One region of the Limosilactobacillus galli genome, then DNA from elsewhere that is predicted to be linked to it. Evidence: riboswitches for the same ligand, from Rfam matches in the RefSeq annotation. Region 1 holds a riboswitch; the other holds the start of a gene.
What was found. A riboswitch is a leader RNA that binds a small molecule or an ion and turns the genes downstream of it on or off. The one in region 1 is predicted to bind FMN.
Positions count from the first base shown of each region.

Region 1 (5,554 bases):
GATAATCACTTTATTGCGGTGGTAATCTTAGAGTTGGGGACCGACTATGTCTTGCTGCGGCGGATCTCCTTTACACCGAGCGAGCGGTCCGGCCGCAATGTTTACGCCCTTTTGACAGCGATTCATGAGGAATACCTAGATCGGCGATTGATGGGAACCCTAAGTACCCAGCCATTGATTACAACATGGGGGAAGGCTAATGAGTGAGAATGAGACCATGACGGCGGGCCAGCAGCCGACCTTAAAACTAGGCGGCTTTGAGGGGCCCCTTGACCTCCTATTGCACCTGATCCGTGAGGCCAAGATGGATATCTATGACATTAAGATCGCGACGATTACCAGTCAGTACATGGATTACCTCCATCAGATGAAGGCACACCGGTTAGAAATTGCCGGGGAGTACTTTGTGATGGCTTCCACCCTGATGCGGATCAAGAGTCAGCTGCTGCTTCCCCAGGCCCCGCCGCTTGACGATGAGGAACCGGCGGAGGAACCAGTTGATCCACGTCAGGAACTGGTTGACCAGCTGATCGAATACCAGCGCTATAAGAAGGCGGCCGACCATCTCAAGGACAAGGAGAGTTACCGGCAGCAGGAGTACACCCGGCCGGCAATGCGGGTTCCCCGTGACTTGGTGAGTGAACAGGTGGCCCCGGGAGTCAGTCTTGACCAGCTCCAGGCGGCCTTTAGCCAGGTTCTCAAGCGGCACCGCTTTACACAACCCACCGTGGAAACTGTGGTGGCCGAGAAGGTCAGTGTTGCCCAGCAGATGCAGACGGTCTTTGAGAGGGTGACGGCCGGGCCACAGCGCTTTGTCGACCTGCTGGAAAGAGCGATAACCAGGGATGAGCTGGTCACCACCTTTCTCGCGGTTCTGGAACTGGCTAAGCACCAGGCCGTGCATATTGAACAGGCCGGATTGTTCGCCCCAATAATTATTAAGGAAGGTTTGAAGAGTGATGACTACCGAAATAACGAATACCGCCCAGATTGAGGGCCTGCTTTTCATCAGCGGTGATGAGGGAATCACTGTTGGTGACCTGGCCAAGATCACCGGCTTCATGAAAACGGCAATCACTGCGACGCTGGATAAGCTGGCGGAACGCTATGCGGCGGACCCTAATAGTGCTCTTGTCGTTTTGCACAGCGGTCAAACCTACCGCTTGGCCACTAAGCCGGCGCTGGCCCCGGTGATCAAGCAGTACTTTGAGATTCCGCTGACGGTGCCGCTGACCAATGCCTTGCTGGAGGTCCTGGCCATTATTGCCTACCGCCAGCCGATTACCCGTTTGGAGATTGACGAGATTCGGGGCGTACAGAGCTCAGGTTCGCTGCAAAAGCTGATGGCCCGGGGGCTGGTAGATACCCATGGCCGCTTAGATGCCCCTGGCCGGCCATTTCGCTACGTCACAACGGAAAGCTTCCTGGACTACTTTGGCCTGTCATCGCTGGATGACCTGCCGCCATTGCCGGAGCAAGAGGATCTCGACAGTGCTGATCTGAGAGGAGACCTCTTTTTAGCGGCATTCCAGTCCCGGAAGCAAGGAGGAGAAAATTAATGGAGAGACTACAAAAAGTGATGGCCGAAGCGGGGGTTGCCTCGCGGCGGGCCTCTGAGAAGCTGATTCAAAGCGGCCGGGTCCAGGTCAATGGTGAGACGGTCACTGAGCTCGGGACCAAGGTTGGCCGCCGCGACAAGGTGGAGGTTGACGGGGTGCCGATCCACCGTGAGCCACACGTTTACTACCTATTGAATAAGCCCCGCGGGGTTATCTCTAGTGCCCACGATGATAAGGGCCGGAAGACGGTGGTCGATATTCTGCGCGAAGACGAGGTGGAGGAACGGATCTACCCCGTTGGCCGCTTGGACTATGACACCACGGGGATCCTGCTGCTGACCAACGACGGTGCCCTGGCCAACAAGCTGATGCACCCCCGCTTTGAGGTTGCCAAGACCTACATTGCGAAGGTCAAGGGAATTGTTCAAAACGATGAGCTGAAGCGGCTGCGTCTCGGTGTCCGGGTCGATGGCCGCAAGACGAAACCGGCCAAGACCAGGCTGAAGGAAGTTGACCGTCACCACCAGACCAGTCTGGTCCAGCTGACGATCCACGAAGGCCGCTACCACCAGGTCAAGCGGATGTTTGAAGCGGTTGGTCACCCAGTGATCAAATTGCACCGGGAAACGTATGGTTTCTTGAACCTTCAGGGCCTGCAGTCGGGAGAATTCCGTGAACTGCGGCCCGAAGAGGTTACCAAACTGAAACAGCTTTAGTTGAATGATTGGCTATTGCAATATTGCACCGATATAGCAAAAATACAGCAAAAACTACGGAAAAGTATGGAATGGCATGGAATTGAAAGACGCTAAAAACGTTGACACGACGCGGATAAGCCCATATAATAGGAATTGTAAAATTAAAAAAGTTGTCTTCAAGGCGCGGTGAAATTCCCGACCGGCGGTGCAAGCCCGCAACCCACATCACGTGGTTGATCCAGTTGAATCCTGGAGCCGACAGTATAGTCTGGTATATAGAAGAGACTTCTACGTACGTTAACCCTAATTATGTTAGGCGCTGCTGACAGTATTTGTTGGTAGTGCTTTTTTATTTACGGGGCCGACTGAAGGCAATCTCAATGGAGGTTGTTATTATGACAGTGTCGCATTTACGAATTCAACGGTTGGTAGGAATCGCCTGCTTAGGGGCGCTTGCCTTTATCCTGATGTTGTTTGAGTTTCCAATTATCCCCATGGCTTCCTACCTTAAGATCGACTTTTCGGACGTCCCCGTCTTAATCGGGGGCTACCTCTATGGGCCAGTCGGGGGGATTGTAATCGCCGTGATCAAGTGCCTGATCCACGGCATGGTTCGGGGCTTCTCCGTTGGCGAACTGATCGGGCTGCTCGGCGACTTCATCTCGTCGCTGGCCCTCCTGCTGCCGTTCTGTCTGATTTGGCGAAGACGGCCGCAGTGGTCACCAAAAAAGCAGCTCCTGGTTGGAAGCGTTACGGCGACGGTGGTCCTGACCGTGGTGATGTCCCTGCTGAATCTATGGGTCCTGACCCCGCTGTACATGGCGGTTTGGAACTGGAAATCGACCCTGCCGGTTTCTCAGCTGGTCGCCCTCGGGGTCTTGCCGTTTAATATTATCAAGGGCCTGCTGGTCACGGGGATTTTCGCAATTGTTGCGACGCAGTTGAAGCCGTGGCTGACCGCTCGCCGTTATCAATAGGAATGATTGATTAATTAAAAACAAGGGATTGCAGTAAAAGTGATTTTGCTGCGGTCCCTTGTTTCGTGTATTTAAGGTTTGTTTCCGTTTATATCTAGTGAGAGAATGGATAATGAGGTTTTTGCTATGAATTCATACATACTACGTTTCTTTTCTTATCATCAGCCCCGCCGGATCCGGGTAATTGAGAGCTTGCTGACGAACCGGCTGACGGTGTCAAACCTATTTTGGGGCCAGCAGTATGGCCTTTTGCCGTGGCTGGGCGCCGCTCGGCAGCTTCAACGCACCGAATACGATGCGGTGATCAAGGCGTTGGCAGATGAACAACTGATAACTATTGACGATGAGCAGCAGGCGCGGTTGACGGTGAAGGGGGTCCAATGGCAAGAAGCAGAGCAGCCATACCAGCCGCATTTCTTGGATTGGTACTGGCTGACCAATACCAACCAGTTCGGTCAGCGCTTGCTCCTGGGAATGCAGGTGGTTTCGGAATACGCCTACCATAATGCCAAGTACGCTCCGGTGACGGTTGGCTATGGGCACATGTTGGCGGTAAAACGGTGGTTTCGCCAAGCCAACCACCGCCAGCTGGCAGCAGCGGTCTATCGCGACCTCGACCAGCTGACAACCGGCCTGGCGAGCGTCGATCAACGACTGGCGGTGTTTCTGGTTGACGGCTTGGTTGGCCATGATCTGCCGGCGTGGACGAATAACCAGCTGGCCGAGCGTCTGCGCCTTTCGCAAGCGGATATGCTGGCCCTCAACCATGACCTGCTCCTGGGGGTGGCCGCCTACTGCCAGCACGTTCCGGGGCCCCTGCAGGATCTTTTTGGCCCGTTGCTCAACGCTGGCCCGCTCTCCAAGAGTACGGCCGTGACCCTGGAACTTTATCGCCAGGGGGCCGCACTGGAACAGATTGCTGCGCGGCGCCGCTTGAAGTTAAGCACGGTGCGGGAACATCTCTTGGAGGTGGCCATCCTATGCCCAGAGCAGCTGGATTGGAACCAATTGCTGCCGCCTGCCAAACGAGCAGCGTTGGCTAAGCAGTATCCTGATCCGGACGTCACGAGCTGGCATTTTAATTCCGATGAGCAGGATGCAGGGAAGGCCTTCTTTGATTACCGCCTTTTTCAAATTCTTCGGGGGAGGGAACACCATGACTGATTCTGCAGAAATATACCGGTTGTTGCACGAGTACTTCGGTTATGAGCACTTTCGCGCTGGCCAGCAGGAGACGATTGAATCATTATTGGCGGGGCATGATACCCTGGTGGTTCTGCCGACGGGGGCCGGCAAATCGCTATTATACCAGTTGCCTGCTTACTTGCTGCCCGGTGGGGTGGTTATTGTTTCGCCGTTAATCTCTTTAATGCAGGACCAGGTTGATCGCCTCCGGCAGCATGGTGAAAAGCGGGTGGTGATGCTGAGCAGCCAGTTACAGGGCCCGGCGCGTGACCAGGTCTTGCACTCGCTGGCCAGCTTCCGCTTCATCTTTGCTTCACCGGAGATCCTGACTAATCCGGCCGTCCTGGCTGCCCTTTATCGGACGCCGTTAAGCATGATGGTAGTTGACGAGGCCCACTGTATCTCGCAGTGGGGGCCCGACTTTCGTCCCGAGTACTTGCTATTGCGACAGATTCGCCAACGGATCGGCCAGCCGCGGCTGCTGATGCTGACTGCCACCGCGACTCCACGCGTTCGGCGCGATATTCTTAATAAGCTGGGGCTGGATCACAACCAAGTTCACCAGGTGATTCGCTCGGTCAACCGGCCCAATATTTTTCTAGTGGTGAACCGGGTAGCTAACCCGCAGGCTAAGGACGAACGGCTGCTCCAGCTGGTTGCCAGCCTTCCGGGACCGGGGATCATTTACTTCGCTAGTCGGAAACTGGCAACGCAGATGGCCGATTGGCTCCGGGAGCAGACGGGCCTGGTAGTTGCTCCCTATCACGCGGGGATGTCTCCGGTCGATCGCTTCAAGATCCAGCAGCAGTTCATGAATAATCAGGTTCAAATTGTCTGTGCGACGAGCGCCTTCGGGATGGGGGTTGATAAGAATGATATCCGCTATATTATCCACTACCACCTGCCGGCCAATCTGGAAAGCTATATGCAGGAAATTGGCCGGGCCGGTCGTGATGGTCAGCAGAGCGTGGCCATCCTATTGTATGCGCCGGGGGATGAAGGCCTGCCGAGTCAGCTGACGGCCATCAGTCTGCCTAGTGTCGACCTTCTAACTCAGGTTAAAAACCATCAGCTGCGGCCGAATGTGCTGGGGGATGACCAGGAACTCTTTACCTTCTATTTGAACCATGGCTAC
Region 1 is NZ_CANCWK010000003.1:74,842-80,395, reverse strand. Features, by position in the region: gene QOS10_RS01520 (reductase) at 1-207, shown strand, start outside; gene QOS10_RS01515 (segregation and condensation protein A) at 200-994, shown strand; gene scpB (SMC-Scp complex subunit ScpB) at 972-1,559, shown strand; gene QOS10_RS01505 (pseudouridine synthase) at 1,559-2,275, shown strand; FMN riboswitch at 2,426-2,545, shown strand; gene QOS10_RS01500 (ECF transporter S component) at 2,653-3,234, shown strand; gene QOS10_RS01495 (helix-turn-helix domain-containing protein) at 3,361-4,398, shown strand; gene QOS10_RS01490 (RecQ family ATP-dependent DNA helicase) at 4,391-5,554, shown strand, end outside.

Region 2 (5,554 bases), on a different contig from region 1:
TTCGGTTGGATCTCTAGTGGTAGGCGGTGATTGATGGTAATCCCGTCTAGGCGGAGCTGGTCGATTTTATCCGGATTGTTGGTCAAAAGGTCAATCGTGGTTACGCCAAGCTCTTTAAGCATGTGTGCCGCCGTTTCGTACTTTCGCTCGTCAGGTGCAAAGCCCAGCTGTTCGTTGGCCTCCACGGTATCGTACCCTTCTTCCTGCAGACGGTAGGCCTTGAGCTTATTACGCAGGCCGATTCCCCGGCCCTCCTGCCGTAAGTAGAGGATGACCCCCTGCCCATTCTCCTCAATCCGGCGCATGGCCTCATGGAGCTGGGGACCACAGTCGCACCGCAGGGACCCAAGAACATCACCCGTAAAGCATTCCGAGTGCAGGCGGATCATCACTGGTGCTGATCTTGTCAGATCACCCTTGATTAGGGCTAGGTTGCCACCGGGAAAATAGTGTAAGCGAAAGTTTCCGTAGGTGCTGGGGAGCTTCACTTCTTCGACCGGCCTACTCACCTCGTTTCGCCGGTATTCCTGAAGCTCCTTGATGGTGATAATCGGCAGGCTGTATTCTTCCGCCATCTCGTGGAGTTCCGTGGACCGGGCCATCTCCCCATTCGACTTCAAGATCTCGCAGATATAGGCCACTGGCTCCTCACCCGCCAGCTTGGCCAGGTCAACTGCTGCCTCGGTATGACCGTTACGTTCCAAGACGCCGCCCTCCTTGGCAACTAATGGGAAGATGTGACCGGGCTTGTAGAAATCCTGGTTGGTCGATTTGGGATCCGCCAGGTGGGTAATTGTCCGCCAGCGGTCAAAGGCCGAAATCCCGGTCGTAGTCGAGCGGTGGTCAACACTGATCGTAAAGGCCGTGCCAAACGGGTCCGTGTTATCTGCCGTCATCTGAGGCAGCTGGAGGCGTTTAGCCACTTGCGGCGCCATTGGCACACACATCAGTCCCCGCGCATACTTGGTCATAAAATTGACCTTCGCCGGGGTTGCCTTGCTGGCGAGACCGATCATATCCCCTTCGGCCTCGCGATCCTGATCATCCATCACAATTACCAGCCCACCATTCTTCAGTTGTGCCAGTGCATCCTGGATCTTTTTAACATTCATTATTTCAGCCCCACTTTCATATTTCGCGCAACATACTTACCTAAAATATCAGTCTCCATGTTGACCAAATCGCCGTCCTGCAGCCTATCGAGATTGGTCACCGCCTGGGTATGTGGGATCAGGCCAACACTAAAGCTGGTTTCATCGGCCTGCATCACCGTCAGGCTAACCCCGTTGATAGCGACACTCCCTTGTGAAACCACCTGTCCGCGAAGACGTGCTGGTAACAAGAAGACCAGTTCAATGGCATTTTCGTTCAGTCGACGGTCAATCACCCGGGTAACTTCATCGACGTGTCCCGTCACAATGTGGCCTTCCAGCCGGTCTCCCAGTTTCAGCGAGCGTTCAAGGTTTACCAAATCACCAACTTGCCGTTCCTTAAAAATCGTCTTCATAAAGCTCTGCGGCATCAAGGTAACGGTAAAACCATTATCCACAAACTGTTCGATTGTTAGACAGGTACCGTCGATCGCAATCGAATCGCCAACTACCGCTCTCTTCAAAAAACCACTTGCTTGGGGGACCACTGTCAAACACATCGTCTCCCCAGTTTGCGCCAGCTGGCGGATCTTTCCGGTCGTTCCAATTAGTCCGCTAAACATTTGCTACCATCCTCTCACTTATTCTGATATTGTCATCTAAATGTTCCACCGTAGTCTCGTGCCCCGGATTCTGCCGCGGGTACCAGGCACCGGCTACCCCATGTTCTCCAATCCGCCTTGCGCTCTGGTAAGTCAGCAGTTCATTCACCAGACCACTCTTCAGAAAGGCCCGGTGAACGGTGGGACCACCTTCAACATAGAGGGCCTGCAGACCACGCCGCCCGCATTCCGCCACAACCGCCGGGATATCAGCGTCCGCCTGGTAGATCACCTCGGCGTTACTATCTGCCAGCCGCTCCTTCAATCCGGGATCACTGGTGAAGACCCAGGTAGGGGCGGCGCCGTCTTGTAACAGGGGCAGTGTTGAATACTGCGCCAATCTGCCTCGCCGGTCGAGGACGATCCGCACCGGCGGAAAGCTGGTGGGGGCCGTGGTCAGGAGGGTGGGATTATCAACGATGGCCGTTTGACTGCCGATGACAATCCCGTGAAACCAGGCCCGCTCCTGGTGAACCCGGTCATAAACGGCCTGATTAGTAATCGTAGTTCGCTCGCCGGGAGCCGCAGCCACCTTACCGTCCCGCGAAATTGCCTGCTTAAGGGTGACCCATGGTCGATGTTTCTGAAAATAAAAGTTGTAGTGGGGATTCACCACCGCGGCCTGATCAGCCAAGACTCCCGTTACAACTGCCACCCCACTGTCTCGCAACCGCCGAATTCCTTTCCCGGTCACCAGGGCATGCGGATCGGTCTCCGCAATCACAACCCGCCGAATCCCCGAATCAATAATCAGGTCCGCACACGGTGGCTGTTTCCCATAGTGGCTGCAGGGCTCTAAGGTCACATACAGAGTTGTGCCCCGCAGTTGGTCCGCCGACAGCTTTTTGATCGCGTTCCGTTCCGCGTGCACACCGCCGAACTCGTGGGTGTACCCCGTCGCCAGGAGCTGGTCGCCCTTGACGACCACGGCCCCGACCCGGGGATTCTGCCAGGTCGTATAGTCGGCCCGCCTTGCCTGGGCAATTGCTAAACGCATCCATTTTTCATCACTTTGCATCTATCTTCCCTTCCCAACAAAAAAGCTCCGAGAATATTTCTCGGGGCTTTTTCATCCTAGTTCTAGTGCGGCTTTAAAAATAAAACCCGGATAACAAACAATTATCCGGGGTCATTAACAATATTTAAAAACACTACTAGCGTTCCTAGTATATTAAATTTCTTCTCCCATCCAGACTTTAACTGTCGGTACCAGACTCACACTGGTTCAACCGCTAATCATAATGATCAGCGGGTCACGGACTCCAAGATTAACTTGTTACCGTCGGTTGGGAATTTCACCCTGCCCCGAAGAAATATATTCGATTTATTTTAAGAATACTATCTAACTTATCATTTGTAAAGGACTTCACTTAACCATTTTCAGCCAGCGGTGCGTCAACGCCCACTGTAACAGCCAGATCAGGCCAGCACAAACCAGCGTCAAAGCCATCGTTAGCAGGGTTCCCCAGAGGATTGGAACGACCTGCTGGTTTTGCAGGCCATCGAAGAGCAGCTGACCGAGCCCCCCGGCATTGATCGTGGCGGCAATCGTGGTCATCGCCATCGTCGACGCCAGGGCCACCTGGATGCCGCTGAAGATCGCCGGCAGGGCCAGGGGCAGCTGAACCTTGGTGAAGGTCTGCCACCGGGTCATTCCCATCCCGTGCGCCACCTCGACCAGGGCCGGGTCCACCCCCTGGATTCCGGTAATGAAGGACCGCAAGAGGATGTACTCACAGTAAACCGTCAAGACGATCACCGCCGTCCGCATTCCCAGTCCGGAGAAGGGCAGCAGGAGAGCGAAGAAGGCAAAGCTGGGGATCGAGTACAGTAAGGAGAAAAAGTAGACTAGGCCGTTCAGCCAGTTCCGGCGGCGCAGAAAGACCAGGACTAGCACCATCGCCACCAGCAAAGCAATCAACAGTGATAACAAGACCATCTGGGCGTGCTGGCCGACCTCCTGCAGCATCTCGGTGGAATTCATCTGCCAATACTCAATCATGGGCCCGCCCCCATAACTGCTCATTCTGCTGGACGGTTCCCAGCAGTTCCTTGACGAAAGCCGTTGCCGGGTGGGTGACCACTTCCTCAGGGGTCGCAAACTGTTCGATCTGGCCGTCATGCATCACCATCACCCGCTGGCCAAGGAAGAGGGCCTCGTTGATGTCGTGGGTGACAAAGAGGAAGGTCTTATTAGCCAGACTATCGTGGATCCGCTTAATCTCCCGCTGCAGCTCCAGCCGGGTCAGGGCATCCAGCGCCCCAAACGGTTCATCAAACAGGACATAGGGCGGGTTGGTCGCCAGGGCCCGGGCCACGCCGACCCGCTGCTGCTGACCGCCCGACAGCTGGCTGGGGTAACGGTCCGCAAAGCTATCTGGGTCGAGCTGGACCAGTTGGAGGAGCTCTGTTACACGTGAAACAATCTTCTCATGCGGCCAATTCAGCATCTTCGGAACCACCCCGATATTTTGGGCAATCGTCATGTGCGGGAAGAGGCCGATCTGCTGAACCACATAGCCGATGTGCCGGCGCAGGTTAACCAGGTCTTGGTCAGCCAGCTTCTTGCCCCCGATCAGGATCTCCCCGGCACTCGGTTTCAGGAGCCCGTTGACCATCTTAAGGAGGGTCGTCTTCCCGCTCCCCGAGGAACCAAGGATGGTGACAAACTCTCCCTCCTGGACGGTGAAGGAGAGGTCCGGGATGACCAAGTTGTCACCGAAGCTTTTTTGGACGTACTTAAATTGAATACTTGTTTTGGTCATTGCGTTGTACCTTCCTAATCAAAAAATCAAAACCGAGCATTGATAACAGCGAAAGCAGGGCCACACTAACCCCACCGATCACGACGTAGGACATATCGTACAGGCCCAGGCCGGTGAAGATCAACGTCCCCAGGCCGCCGGCGCCGATGTAGGTAGCCAAGGTTGCACTGGCGATAATTTCGACCAGGGCCAGCTTGATTCCGTTCAGGATATAGGGCATCGCCAGCGGAACCTCGATCTGCCGCCGCAGCTGTCGCCGGTCCATTCCCAACGCCAGCCCCACCTCCTTGTAGGTAGGGCTGACCTCGTTAAAACCGAGGATGGTGTTGATCATCAACGGTGGCAAGGCCAGGACTACCAGGGCGATCAGGGCTGGCACCACCCCGGTCCCGATAAATGGGATCAACAGGAATAACAGGGCCAGGCTGGGGATGATCCGCAGTACCTGGGCGAAGGCGGTGCAAAAACTGGCCACCGCCTTAACCCGGGAGCCAAGGTAGCCCAGTGGCAAGGCGATCACCATCGCAATGGCCAGCGCGCTGATGCTCAGCAGGATGTGCTGGCCGACATATTGCCAGTACTGGCCGCTGTCTGTTTGAAAATAATGAATAATCTGTGCTAACAAGGGTTGCCTCCTGATACAAATAAAGCTGTGACCTGTTTATCACAGCTTCCTGACAATTTACTTCATGTTCTTATTATACCAATTCTGGGCGACGGTCCGATAATTTTGCCCGTCGACACCGACTTCCTTGTTCAGCTGGGTCACGGTCTTGGTGGTCAGCTTGGCATCAACCTTGTTCAGCGTCTTCTCCATCTTCGGGTAACGCTTGACGGCCTGCTTGTTAGCCAGCGGAACCAGGTTGTATGGCGGCCAGATGTTCTTGTTATCCTTGACCAGTTGGAACTTGCTGGTGGCCAGCTGACCGTCTGTCGTGGAGACTGGAGCGGCATCGGCCTTGCCCTGCGCCATGATCTTGTAGAGCAGGTTAGCATCGTAGTCCTTGATCGACTTGAAGTTGAACTTGCCATAGGC
Region 2 is NZ_CANCWK010000008.1:15,164-20,717, forward strand. Features, by position in the region: gene ribB (3,4-dihydroxy-2-butanone-4-phosphate synthase) at 1-1,112, opposite strand, end outside; gene QOS10_RS03065 (riboflavin synthase) at 1,112-1,714, opposite strand; gene ribD (bifunctional diaminohydroxyphosphoribosylaminopyrimidine deaminase/5-amino-6-(5-phosphoribosylamino)uracil reductase RibD) at 1,707-2,771, opposite strand; FMN riboswitch at 2,927-3,070, opposite strand; gene QOS10_RS03075 (ABC transporter permease) at 3,120-3,755, opposite strand; gene QOS10_RS03080 (ABC transporter ATP-binding protein) at 3,748-4,518, opposite strand; gene QOS10_RS03085 (ABC transporter permease) at 4,493-5,143, opposite strand; gene QOS10_RS03090 (glycine betaine ABC transporter substrate-binding protein) at 5,201-5,554, opposite strand, start outside.
Region 2: another riboswitch for FMN. It lies ahead of ribD (bifunctional diaminohydroxyphosphoribosylaminopyrimidine deaminase/5-amino-6-(5-phosphoribosylamino)uracil reductase RibD); the one in region 1 lies ahead of QOS10_RS01500 (ECF transporter S component).